Regions from separate parts of the Priestia sp. SRI_019 genome, predicted to be linked through region 3. Evidence: riboswitches for the same ligand, from Rfam matches in the RefSeq annotation. Region 3 holds a riboswitch; each other region holds the start of a gene.
The links. A riboswitch is a leader RNA that binds a small molecule or an ion and turns the genes downstream of it on or off. The one in region 3 is predicted to bind S-adenosylmethionine.
Positions count from the first base shown of each region.

Region 1 (4,625 bases), on a different contig from region 3:
CCGACAATGCTGCCTTCGTACATAACTAAAATTCGATCTGATAGGGAGATAATCTCCGACAGTTCCGAAGACACAAGTAAAATAGCGGAGCCATTATTCCTTTTTTGAATCAAAGCACCATGAATACGTTCCATTGCCCCAATATCCACTCCTCGCGTTGGTTCAGCAGCAAGTAGAAAAGAAGTGTTTTGCCCAAGCTCTCTGGCAACAATCAATTTTTGCAGATTTCCCCCTGACAGCTCTCCTGCTTTTTGCTTAGATGAAGTGGCTTTAATCGAAAATTCATTTATCCATTCCTCCACGCTCGACTTGAATATCTTTCTTTTCAGCCAGCCCATCTTCGAGTAAGAAGCTTTATACTGATAGCCCATCAGTGCATTTTCTTCAATCGTATCGTCTTTGGAGGCTCCCCACATATAGCGGTCTTCTGGAATATGAGCGATGCCTGCTTCTCTTCTTTCACGCACAGATCGCCCTGTAAGTTGCTCATCGCCAAGTTTGATACTGCCACTATCTGTTTCTATTAATCCAGCAATGGCTTGAAGCAGCTCTGATTGTCCATTTCCCGACACGCCTGCAATACCGACAATTTCGCCTGCAGAAACGTGAAGAGACACATTTTGCAATACGTTTTTTTGTCCTTTTCCTTTTAAAAAGAGATTTTGTACGTTTAAATGAGAGGTACCTTGTGATGGTATTCTTGCAGGACGCTCTTTTAATTCTCGCCCTACCATCAGCTTGGCTAGGTGGTGAGCATTGGTATCTTCTTTACTTGTGACGCCGGCTACTTTACCATTTCGAAGAACCGTAATGCGGTCCGCTACTTCCATCACTTCTTGCAGCTTATGTGTAATAATAATGATACTTTTACCTTGAGAAGCTAAAAAACGGATTGTTTTTAATAGTTCCTTCACTTCATGAGGAGTAAGAACGGCGGTAGGCTCGTCTAAAATAATGATTTCTGCTCCTTGATACAGCACTTTTAAAATCTCAATCTTTTGCTGTTCTCCAATTGAGCAATGTTTTACTTTCTTATGAACATCTACTGAAATTTGATAGGTTTGGGTTAATTGCTGTACATCTGCTTTCGCCTGCCTTCTATTAAAAAAGAGGCCTTTCTTTGGCTCATGCCCCAAGACAATGTTTTCAGCCACTGTAAAATGCGGAAAAACCATAAAATGCTGATGCACCATACCTATTCCATTTTTGATCGCATCTGCAGGAGATGAAAACGAGACGGTTCTCCCGTGTAACTGAATACTTCCTGAACTCGGCTTTTCCATTCCGTAAAGCATCCTCATCAACGTCGTTTTTCCAGCGCCATTTTCTCCAACGAGCGCGTGAACCTCGCCTTTTTTCAGTTTAAAGGACACGTTATCATTTGCTAAAAATGAACCGTATTTCTTCGTCAAATTCGTTAACTGCAGCAGCTCACTCATTCTATTCATTGCTCCTTTCCCCATTAGGATTTTTTCAAAAATAAGAAAGAGAAGCCAGCCTTACTCGACTTCTCTTTTCAACTCACTTTGCTAACGGATCTTTTACCACTGTTTTTCCATCAATAATCGAATCTTTAATTTCTTTTAATTGATCAATTACATCTTGCCCTACAAAGTCATTAAGAGGCGTCTTGCTGTCTTGAGTCACATACGTTAACCCAACACCTTTTTCTTTCAAGCCGTATGTCACTACGCCCGATTTAAATTTGTCATTTGCCAGTGCTTCTACCGTTTCATAAGCAGCCGCATCAGATCCTTTTAACTGCGATAAAACGATATGCTCAGGATCTACTTCCGTACGGTCAATATCTTGGCCAGCCGTATAAAAACCCTTTTCTTTTGCTGCTTCAAATACACCCAAGTCGCCTACCGCTGAAGCTCCGGCGATAAAGTCAGCTCCTTTTGAAGCCTGTAAAATAGCAAGTTCTTTTGCTTTAGCTGGATCAGAGAAGCTTCCAACATAGTTTACTAGAAACTCTGCTTTTGGATTTGTTGATTGTAATCCTTCTTTAAAACTTACCGTCCATTTTTTTAATAATGGAATATCATCAGCTGCAACCATTCCTACTTTATTCGTTTTTGTAACTAATCCTGCCGCTGCTCCTAATAAATATGAAGCTTCTTGTTCACGGAATACAACGCTTCTTACATTTGGTAAATCGACCACTGTATCAATAATCGCAAATTGACGCTGCGGGTTTTCTTGAGCTACTTTTTTCAATGCATCTTCGGATTCAAAAGAAGACGTAATAATCAAATCATAATTTTCTGCTACGGCAGCACGCAAGTTACTTTCAATGGCTGCTTGGTCCGTAGATTCAATTGTCTTTACATCAATGTTGTACTTCTTCCCAGCGCGTTTTGCTCCATCATCCATTTGTTGAAAAAACGGGTTAACTCCAATCTTTTCAGGTAAAACAAGAGCAATTCGCTTCTTTCCTTTCTCTTCACTTCCGCTGCTTTTTGTGCTTTTTGACTGACAGCCAGTTACGAGTAGTACAAGCGCAACGGCTAAAATAAGAAGTCTCTTCATTTAACTTACTCCCCCTATAATATAAAAAAAGCTCTTCCTTTATATAAAGGAAGAGCTCGTTAACCAAACGTCTCTTCCTCATCTTCAAGAACATACTGTTCTTAAGGATTTGGCACCATTCTGTCATAGACAGCGGTTGCCGGGTTTCACAGGGCCAGTCCCTCCACCTCTCTTGATAAGGAAAACAATAGCTATTTGTTTTATGTAATATAGTCAATATTAATAGTTTTTTAACAATTGTCAATATTATTTTTCTTTTTCACGCAAAAAACTTAAAAAACAGATAGGATTATATGGTTTTAGTCTACTAAAATACAGATCAATCTTCTAAATTAATCATCGTATGCTTTCTAGCAAAGCGCTTACGGTAAGTCAGCTAGTCTTCTAGAAGGGTCATGTGTAGCAGAGCACTTTTATTACATCTCTTTTGTTAATCCACTATCGATTGAAATCACTTTACCAAGAATGTTAGACTTTTCCTGAGCGATATTTTTTAAGAGGTGTTAACGTTGAAATTGATGAAAGAATTATCTGGAGTAGCTATTGGACTCATTATCGCTTTGGCGGTTTCAAAAATCTTTTTTGATACCCCGACCAATATTGGAATTGTAGTTATTTTTATTACTAGTATGGTCGTAACAGGTATAGCAAGAGCGAAACTAAGATAAGATAAAAAAATCACTACCTTTTATTAGTAAAGTGGTGTTTTCTTTTAGCTGCTTTAGTATAAGTAATCTCGGTTAATATCTAATATTTTATAATGAATTAGAACCCTCTCTATATTACGTTTTTTACCTAATAAAGGAATATAAACCAATCTTTTAACCTATGATAAATGAATTGTTTTTTGCTTTTTACTTTACCTGACGTTTACATTCTAAAAGACGTGTTAAATTATATATATATCAGTTACCAACTAAACTAAGACTCCTTGACTATTCTGGCCTACCTGCTCTTTTAGGTAGACTGAAGTTGCTAAATCGTTATATATAGGAGGAAAAAATCATGAAAATGAAACAACGACTATCAAAAGCAGCGGCGGCTGCAACGATTACAGGAATTGCTGCGTTTGGATTTGCTCCTGTCGCTCAGCTTGATACACCAGCCCACGCAGCTACATCTCAAGAAACAAGCAGTCAAAGTCAAACAGCTGTAAAAAACATTAATGAAATTTACAACGCCGCAGTAAAAGGTGAAGTGCCACGCCTAACGGCAGACTTCAAAATTGGCAAAACACTGCGTCAAGACGTTCGCGATCAGTTCGGTCCCCCGCCTGAAGGTTCATCAAACAACTTTGACTACTATCACCCGGAAATGGGTCACCCTGGATACGCATTTGGCTATGATCAAAATAACGTCATTAACGAAATCCGCTATTTTGGTACAAATGTAGAGCGTCAAACAAATCTAGGCTCCATCACCCAAGCTAACTTAAAGAAAGAATTAGGTCAGCCGAACTTTACAAGCAAAGTAAAAGGTGATGGTACGGCTCAAACGAAGTACACCTATCACGCCGGCGCCTATGATCTTGAATTCATTTTTGATGATAGCAAAACGTTAAATCACGTTAATTTAGTTAAAAAACCTTAAGTAATAGAAAAAGTAGCAGGCTGTCTGCTACTTTTTTTCATGAAATAAAACCAATGCTGAATCCGCTACGTGTTCATACCCAATCTCCATATAAATCTTGTTAGACGTAGGATTTGTCATATCTGTGTATAAACTTGTTGTTTGAACTCCTTCGTCTAGCATAAGCTGAGAAAGCGTGGATACACAGCTTGAGGCATAGCCTTTTTTACGTTCTTCAAGAGGTGTGTACACATAGTTAATCGTAATGTTATGGGCCGTTGGGCGCGTAGCATTGGCAATCGACACATACTTGCCATTCACTTCCCATAAAAATAACCTTCCTGCTTTAATAAAAGCTTCTCCTGTTTTGGCAGCTTGTTCTTTTGATACAGGCTCTCCAATGACGCCCATAAACTCCCAAATCCATTCTGTCACGAGCCGAAGGTGCTTTAATCTTGCTTTTACCAGCATACCTTCAGCTTCCACAGCTTTTTTCACTTTGTCTAACCGGTAAATGCGCTGAT
Region 1 covers NZ_JBYCZN010000001.1:1,085,397-1,090,021, reverse strand. The annotation lists gene AC2YJL_RS05600 (ABC transporter ATP-binding protein) at 1-1,439, opposite strand, end outside; gene AC2YJL_RS05595 (BMP family lipoprotein) at 1,522-2,532, opposite strand; SAM riboswitch class I at 2,608-2,714, opposite strand; gene AC2YJL_RS05590 (hypothetical protein) at 3,042-3,200, shown strand; gene AC2YJL_RS05585 (YjgB family protein) at 3,538-4,122, shown strand; gene AC2YJL_RS05580 (GNAT family N-acetyltransferase) at 4,150-4,625, opposite strand, start outside.
Region 1: another riboswitch for S-adenosylmethionine. It lies ahead of AC2YJL_RS05595 (BMP family lipoprotein); the one in region 3 lies ahead of AC2YJL_RS17885 (hypothetical protein).

Region 2 (4,625 bases), 210 kb from region 3:
TGTGATAGCTTCTTCTACTTTCTCAACCTTCGTTGTATCAACAAAAGTTGTTTTGATACCAAACTTTGAAAATAATCGTGTTAATACACGATATGTCCCGCCGTACGTATCATGTGAAACTAAAATTTCATCCCCTGATTCAAAAATAGATAACACCGATGAGATAGCAGCCATACCTGATGAAAAAGCAAAACCAGCGTATCCATTTTCTAGCTGAGCAATGGTGTTTTCTAAAGCCTCACGAGTTGGATTTCCTGAACGAGAATAGTCATAGCGGCCGTTGTTCGTCTCATCTTCTTGGTTAAATGTAGATACCTGATAAATAGGTACGTTAACCGCTCCAAAATGACCGTCAATTCCTGTATTTGCATGAATTAAGTTCGTTCCAAATCTATGTTTATTATTGTTGGTATGCATCAAATGCCTCCTTCAAATCTTTAATTAAATCATCTGCGTGCTCAATTCCAACTGATAATCGCAGTAAACAGTTTGTTACTCCGACACGATTTCGAATTTCCTCCGGAATATCAGCATGTGTTTGACGAGCTGGGAATGTCATTAAACTTTCCACGCCTCCTAAGCTTTCTGCAAATGTAATAACTTTGACATTTTCTAAAAGTACTGACACGATGTCAGGGTGTGAGACAGCAAAAGAAATCATGCCTCCAAATCCAGTTGCTTGTTTCTTCATGATTTCATAGCCTGGATGTGTTTCAAGACCAGGGTAATACACTTTTTCCACGAGATCATGAGCAGTAAGCCAATTTGCAATTTTCAGTGCGTTTTCATTATGCTTTTCCATACGAAGCGCTAGCGTTTTAACACCGCGTAATAACAACCAGCTGTCCTGTGGACCTAAGATTGCCCCCGCTGCATTTTGATAAAAACGAATTTTCTCTCCTAAGCTACTACATCGAGCCACTACAAGACCAGCAACTACATCATTATGACCCCCAATGTATTTGCTTGCGCTATGTATCACAATATCTGCTCCAAGCTCTAAAGGACGCTGATAATAAGGCGACATGAAGGTATTGTCAACGATAGTAAGCAAATCATGCTGTTTAGCTAACGCAATTGCTTCTGGCAAATCAGTCACGTGCATCATTGGATTCGTAGGTGTTTCAATAAATAAAGCTTTTGTATTAGGACGAAGCGCATCTTTTACTTGTTCGAGATGGGCTGTGTTGACGTACGAAACAGTAATTCCTTGCTCTGAAAAGATTTCATTTAGTACTCGGTACGTTCCTCCGTATAAATCCTCTGATACAATTAAATGATCTCCGTTTTTAAATAGTGCTAAAACTGCCATTACACCCGCCATTCCTGAAGCGAATGCTACTCCTACTTCTCCTTTTTCCAAAGCAGCAATTGCTTCTTCCAATGCTGTACGAGTAGGGTTTGCCGTACGTGCATAGTCAAATCCTGTACTTTGCCCTAAAGCAGGATGAGCAAATGTTGATGCTTGGTAAATGGGTGTTGTAATAGAACCTGTTGAAGGGTCACGACCTACTCCTGAACGAACTAATAAAGTTTCAATTTTCATCTATTTCTCTCCTTAACTCAAAATAAAAAACACTCTTCACAGATGGAAGAGTGTTCGTTTATACACGATTTCTCTCATCTGTTAGAACAATACTGATGTTCCACAGGAATTAGCACCGTTCAAATGAATGTTTCATTTGATGGTTGCCGGGCATCGCAGGGCCAGTCCCTCCGCCACTCTTGATAAGAGTTCTATATAATTGTTGGTGGTTAACGTTTGTTGTTAATAACTTTAATAAAGATTTTCTTTATTGTCAACATAATTTTCTAAAAAATTTAAATCATCTCATTTGTTTATTCAATATACTTGTCCTGATAAGCACATAAAAAAAGAGACGAAAGCGAGGTCTCTTTTTCTAAGGCAAGTGCACAGATTTCACGTGAGCTAACTTCCAATACATACTTTCTCCATTTGCCGTAATTAGTTCAACAATATTATTAGAAACTTCTTTAAGTACGCCAATTTTTTCTGATTGATCCCCTAAATCTAATACGACCAGCTGATTTTCATATTTTTTAAGCTGCTCTTCAAAGTTTCTGACAAAAGGTGCAGAGGCAGGTCTTACTGGGAGCTCTTTGTCACTTAAAGAATAAGGGGTTAACTCATTGCTGTAAGGGGTAAGCCATTTCAAATGATGCAGAGAAACAAAGACATTTTTATACACTGGAGAATAAAACACGAGATAATCATTCAGCACGCTTGTAATATAGCCATGCAATGATTTCCCTCCCGTTACATAAATTTCAATAAATTTCCCTTTTGCCTGCTGTAAAATATTACGGTAAGAAATTCGCTGACTTTCTTCTATTAAGTTCTCTTCTATTTCACGTAAAACCGTATAGTCTTCTTCAGATACTTCCCGCAAACCATGCATGTGTAAAAGAGGAATATACAAATAATCATGTCCATTATACAAAACCATAATATCTAATCCAAGATCAATAAGTCTGCCAACAAATGTCGTTTTACCTGAAATATCTAACTCCACAATTTTATTGATATAATGATTCATACTCATTCTCATTCTCCTCCTTTTTCCCATATGATAGAAAAGGTGCTTTATAAGCACCTTTTATGTTCCATTTCATCATGCTTTCCAACGATAATTTTTCGTTTTAATAACTTTCTCAGCCGGTGTTGAAGAGCGTGAACCCGTACGGCGTCCTCGAGAACGATCGTCTGTGCGTCCACCCGTGCGGCGTCCTGTACGTCCACCTGTACGTTCTCCCGTACGGCTTCCTGTACGTTCTTCTGTAGACTTTGCAGCTTCAGTCTCTCCATTTTCTTCTGTTTCTTCATTATTTTGATTGTTATCGTTTTGTTTAAAAGCCCCTTTTGCTCCTACACAAATGGTTTTAACGTGTCTTGGCTGTAAGCGTAATACTTGATTATTCTGCACAAGTGTAAATGTACCATTTCGGCTTTGTACTAACACGCCCTCTACAGCTTCAGGTCCTCCATTATTGATTGATACCCATTTATGAGAAAGGTGGGCAAAAAGATCGTTAAAGCTTTTGGATTTCATATATTCTGGTTCTTGGCTCACTAAGAGTTCATTTGCAGATTGATTAGTTTGATCTCCATCGTTGTTTTGATATTCACTCACACTCTTAACGTGTTCAGTATTAATATAGATGACACCGTCGTCTTCTGTGAGTAGTACTATATAAGCAGATTCAAATGAACCTAAGACATCAAGAAGCTGACCTGCTTTTTTCTCCGGTCCACCTTGGTTAACCTGCACATATTTAGTTTTCATCAATGATAAAGTTGTAGCAAAAGTTTTCCCTCGATATAATTCTAATTCTGCGCTAATTCCAGTAAACGTTTGTGCCGAATTTGACATAGTATCTTCAGTGATACTTTTTACATGCGCTAAGTGATAATATACAAGTGTATATTCTTGTTGATTATTATTTTGGTTGTTTTGATTGTTTTGGTTGTCATTTTCACCATTATTGTTATTATTGTTATTGTTGCTTTCCACTGCTAAGATTAAATAATCTGATTGCACGTCAACCAAATAACCTGTTTTAGATTCAGGTCCTCCACGATAAACGGTCACCACTCTTCCTTTTAGGGGTTTGAAGTGAGAAGAATAGCCTTTATCAGGCATTTGTATATTTTGGCTGCGTTTTTCGCTTGATTTTTGGCGCGGATTTTGATTTTGCCCTTGTTCTTGGCCATAGTAATAGTTACTCATTGTTTTTCCTCCTTATTAGTTATCCTTATTGGTCATCCATACTGTATATATACGTATCATGTACAGCTATTGATTTCCTGCATTTGCCTATTATTAACAAAATCCACTGTTGCCTATAAATTTCCTATAAATCTATCTCTTTTTAAAGAGTCAAAAGGTTATTTTCAATATACGCTGTTCGTTCTTTTATAAAAGACAGCATAAATTCGGGTTCTTTATAAAATTGCTCCAAGTTATCTTTTACGTAAGGATCTTTTAATACATAAGGAGCAATATACTCATGCAGTTGATAAATGATTGGTTTCATGTATTCTATTGTGAATTGATTATTTAGAACATTGTTCATTTTTTGAATATATCGCTTTTTAATGCTGTTTACCGCCAGTAAGCGAGCTGTAAGCGTATTAAATCCTTGTGCGCGGACATAGTCTCCTTCCATTACTTTTCCATTTACATCTCTTCCCCAAGTTGCATCATAATCCCATGGAATTAGTTCAAAGCGCCCGCTTTCATGATTTAGATAGAGGGCATAGTTATGGACAAAACCGTCGTAATTCTGCATACAAATAATACCGACTAACCAAGATAAGTAGCGGTCGACGTTCAGATACTTCTCAATATTCTGTTCGAATTCCGTATTTGTCCACGTATTAAGATTAAATATAAACTTTTCTAATTTTTCCTCATCCCCTTCTTTCACTGCTTTATCTTCATATCCAGATAACAAAGTTGTTTTCGGCCTTTTATCCAAATCGCTCATCAAAGAAAAATTAGCATCTCCGTCCACTGCATAAAATATGGATCCATCCGCTAAATTTCTTTTTTTCAAAAATAGTTCATCTACCGATTCGAGCTGAAGATATATTCCTTCATTTT
Region 2 covers NZ_JBYCZN010000002.1:1,294,065-1,298,689, forward strand. The annotation lists gene AC2YJL_RS16815 (trans-sulfuration enzyme family protein) at 1-417, opposite strand, end outside; gene AC2YJL_RS16820 (trans-sulfuration enzyme family protein) at 401-1,546, opposite strand; SAM riboswitch class I at 1,618-1,735, opposite strand; gene AC2YJL_RS16825 (hypothetical protein) at 1,902-2,564, opposite strand; gene AC2YJL_RS16830 (spore coat protein) at 2,634-3,662, opposite strand; gene AC2YJL_RS16835 (CotH kinase family protein) at 3,892-4,625, opposite strand, start outside.
Region 2: another riboswitch for S-adenosylmethionine. It lies ahead of AC2YJL_RS16820 (trans-sulfuration enzyme family protein); the one in region 3 lies ahead of AC2YJL_RS17885 (hypothetical protein).

Region 3 (4,625 bases):
CTAATCTTTCGGTCCATTGATGCGCATCTCTTCCCAGCGGTCCAATGTTCAGCACCGGCATCTTCAGCTCCTCTAGCTCTTCTAGCGGGATATGATACCCTTTATTCCATAGCGGCATATTGGCTACTAACGTGTTAAATGTATGAAGCGGATGCTGCAGGCTGGCATAGCTTAAATCCGAAATTCCGCCAAAATAACTTTGTTCAACTAGCTCCACTTGGAATTGCTCTTTGGCAGTTGCCTGTACGTTTGACAAAATCTCTTGTACAAAGGGATCATCATGTGAACAAACGGCCGGATAAAAAGGCGGCGTAAAAAATAAGACCATCATCGGAGCTGCTTCTTTACATAAACCAGCTAAAGAGTTTACTAAGTTAATGGTTTTATTTCTATCATCATCCTCTTGTTCCAAAAGTGCCGCTTCCATTTCTTGCACATATTTTTCACCGTGCTGTTTGACTGCATGAGTATAAAGTTCTTCATACGTCCATACGTTCACGTCAAGAGATGAACCCTCCATTCCCGCAGCGTACTGCCTAGCGGCTTTATTATAATGTTTTTTCACATTCAAAGCCGCTTTGTCAGCCGATTTCAACAGCAGATCTGTTACTTCTTTAAGAGAGCGGTTTAACATAAATAAATTAAATAATACAACGGCAGAGTGCGGAACTTGAACTGAATACTCTTCTTTTAAATCTTTTTGTATCAGCACCGTAGGAGGTGGACTCGTTTCATCTCTTACTTTTTCGCAAAAATCAACGTTTAATTCTATTTCTTTTGTTAAATAAGAAGCTAGTAAATTAGCATTTAACCCAGCTAGCGGTTCCCCTACATGAGTTTCTTTTCCATAACACAAAAAGCTTGGCATGATCTTCCCAATCGATCCTGAGTACACATAGTTCGTTTGATCTCCGGGATAGCGGCTGAACACTGGTTCTGCATTTAGCATGAGAGAAAAATCCAGCTGATGTTTGCGGGCAAGTTCTAAAAGAACAGGCACTGCTTTTCTCATCCCAAGCGAATTTACTTCTTCATCCGGCACCGACAGCAGCAGGATGTTTCCGTCAAACTCTCCGTTGCATGCTCGTTCAACCATACTGATATGCAGGGCAATGCCTGCTTTCATGTCCATCGTTCCTCGGCCAAAAAGCCAGTCTCCTTTTATCATATCCTTTTGTACGTGTGCTGGAACTTGTTCCATATGGTTATAAAAAGTACTCGTTAATGTATGAGCGTGAAAAGCATCTTTTTTCCACTGTCCATAATCTTGTACATCCACTACATCGTAATGACTTACGAGTACAACTGTTTTATTCGTATTTTTCCCTTGAACAAAAGCTGTGACAATCGATCGCCCGTCTCCTGTTGAATGAAGCTCGACCTGCTCGTTTTTTTGAAAGTAAGGCAGCTTCAATAAATACGACGCTATCGATTCAGCCATTTCCACTTCTGCCATCGTTCCTGTCACGCTAGGTATAGAAACCAATTCGCTTACAAGTTTTTTTAACTGTTCTTTTGTTTGATACAAAGATGTTTTGTTCGACATACCCTTCATCTCTTTCCTTTTTCTAAATTTTCTATCAAACAAAACCATTCGTCAATCCCTTTGACAGAGACCCTTTCATTCTATCCCTATGTATCATAGTATGGCGCTGCCTTTACGCACATGATAAAAAAAGAGTGCGCGGCTAGGGATAGCACCGCACACTCTTTTTTTACTTTTGGTCATCTTCTAAAAAGTCTAGGATACGATCAATAAGCTGTTCGCTTCCTGCATCGTTTCCGTGTTCAAGAGACATTTCCATTTCAATGCTCCTTTCATAAAATATTCTTGTTTTATAACATACCACAATTCATTTCGAATGTAACCTTTAATTTGTGTAAAAATTTCGACAATTTATGATTAATTTTGAAACCTAGTGAGTAATGATTATACCCACCAGATTCTTCGGTTGTCAAAAAACATGCTTTCTATTTAAAAATACTTAAAAAATAGAGGCGCGAGCAGACTTCTATAACAGACAGCCTACTCGCTCAAGCTTGGAACAGCATGATGAATAAATTTCTAGTTCATTTGCTTTTTGTACATCTTTAATATCTATGCCTACAGCATATGTACGAACTTGGTTTTCGACCACAATTTCGTAAAATGTTTCTAATTCACGATAAGCTACTTCATAATGCTTTCCTAATAATTTCACGGCTTCCTTTAATGCTTTCTCTCCTGTATGTGCTGCAACTGCTGTATGACTCATAAAACCCTCTCCTTTTAGAAAAATAAAAAAAACTCATTTTGCTTTGATGCAAAATGAGTTTTTCACCCGTTTTATCACCCAAAGCACATGCTTTGCTGGTAGGAGCACCTTACATTCGTAGGTTGCTGTGGAGTCAAAGAGCCAGATCTCTCGTCCACTCGTGATAACTTTTTTAATTTAAAATTTATTTTATCAAACAATTTCATCCGCGTAAATAGAAAAATAAAAATATTTTAATTTTTTTGGTAATGGAATGAATTCAAAAAATGAAAGCTTAGATTAGCAAAATAAGAAGCTGCTACAAGTAATGCCTCTTCATTTAATGAAAAAGAAGGATGGTGCCATTCATATTCTCCAGCTGTACCCATCCATACAAAAAATCCTGGTACATGCTGCTGATATACGGCAAAATCTTCTCCTCCAGGCGATTGTTCAGCTTCTACGACTTGATAACTAAGATCTTCTGCCGCTTTAATAGCCATTTTTTCCAGCGTATCATCATTGTTGACTACAGGAAGATATGGATACCATTTAACGTCTACTGAAGCCCCGAAAGCTGCGCCAATCCCTTCAGCAGTTCGTTTCATAAGAGCCGGTATTTTTTCTCTCGCTTCTTCTTGAAAGGTACGCACCGTTCCTTCAAGCGTTACTTTGTCAGGAATGACGTTCCACGAGCTCCCTCCGTGGATTTGAGTTATGCTGACAACAACATTTTGAAAGGGGCTGAGATTACGGCTGACAATGGTTTGTAAACTAGTAACAATTTGACCAGCAGCAGCAATCGGATCTACTGTTTTTTCAGGGATGCCCGCGTGACCTCCTACTCCTTTGACGTCAATTTCAAAACGATCAACGCTTGCCATTAAAGGTCCCGGTTTGATACCTATGGTCCCTACAGGAAGATCCGGTTTGTTATGCATCCCAAATATCGCTTCCACTCCTTCAAGCACACCTTTTTCCACTAGCATTTTTGCCCCAGAAGCCGTTTCTTCGGCTGGCTGAAAGATAAATCGAACCGTACCGCAAAGCTCCTGCTGACGCTCTTTAAGAAGGATAGCTGCTCCGATTATAGAAGCCGTGTGAAAATCATGGCCGCATGCGTGCATAACACCGTTCACTTCAGAAGCAAATGGCAGATTGGTCTTTTCTTCAATTGGCAGCGCATCAATATCAGCTCGAATAGCGATAGTAGGTCCCGGCTTTCCTCCCACAATTTCTGCTACTGCTCCTACGTCTAATTGGAATGCATCCGCTGTAGAAATATCATAGTGCTTTAACCACTTTTTAATACGTTTAGTTGTTTCATATTCTTTCATTGAAAGCTCTGGAAACCGGTGCAGCTCACGGCGTATGTCTATTAGCTCATTTAGTAGTAATTGATCTGTCATCTTTATCACTCTTTCACATTTCTTAATTTAGATCACTTCTCTATCTTTTACGACAAAGAGTGTACCTCATTGAATTTTTTATAAAGAAATACGGTCGTATAACCTTCTGCAAGGTGCTTTTCTTTAGCTTGAACATATCCTTTTCGTTCATACATCTCAACTAACCAAGGATGTTCTTTTGCTGTTCCTAAAGACACACCTGGTGATTTAAACGTATTTTTTATTACCTCTTCCTCTACTAGATACAGCAGCTTAGAACCAACGCCTTTCCTGGCAAACGACGGGTCTACTGCAAACCACCAAAGGTGCGGAACAGCAAACGGACCTGGATGTTCTCCCCAAGGCATTCGTATCGACACAGTTGCAGCGATTCTTTTATCTTCTTCATATACATAGCAAAGGTTTTGAGAAATATTTTTCTTAACGAGGGCAAGATCAGCAGTAGCTGCTAAGAAAGGAATGCCTAGCTCTCGAATAGGCTTATATGCTTGTAGAGTTAAGTTCAATAAGTTATCTGCGTCGTCATTTGTTGCCAAACGGAATTCATTTTTCATCTCTTCGTCTCCTTATGTAGTGCTTAAATATTTTATTTAACTTATAAGTTTACTAAGAATTAAAAAAGACAGACTGCCGCCTTGCGTACTCACTATACAACTGCTTTTATAACGTGTCAATTCTATTTATCGTTTTCTATAAAGGGTATAAATAAAACAAATACACGCAGAAAACTGCGCGTATTACGTACATATCAAGATAGACTTCAGGACTCACTTACCGTAGATTTTAAATTAGCGGCCAACACCACAAGTTCTTCTATAGATGCTAACTCCTCCTGTGAAGCCGCAGCTACTTCTTCAGCGTAAGCAGCTGCTTGTTTAGCGATCTCCGAAAGGGCCATGACAGACTCCATTACCTTAAATGAATACCCATCAATCTCTCCTGTTGCCTTTGTCATTTTGTTCATTTGTCCTTGAGCGGCAAA
Region 3 covers NZ_JBYCZN010000002.1:1,503,218-1,507,842, forward strand. The annotation lists gene AC2YJL_RS17880 (M20/M25/M40 family metallo-hydrolase) at 1-1,546, opposite strand, end outside; gene AC2YJL_RS17885 (hypothetical protein) at 2,013-2,255, opposite strand; SAM riboswitch class I at 2,324-2,425, opposite strand; gene AC2YJL_RS17890 (amidohydrolase) at 2,489-3,643, opposite strand; gene AC2YJL_RS17895 (GNAT family N-acetyltransferase) at 3,691-4,197, opposite strand; gene AC2YJL_RS17900 (methyl-accepting chemotaxis protein) at 4,404-4,625, opposite strand, start outside.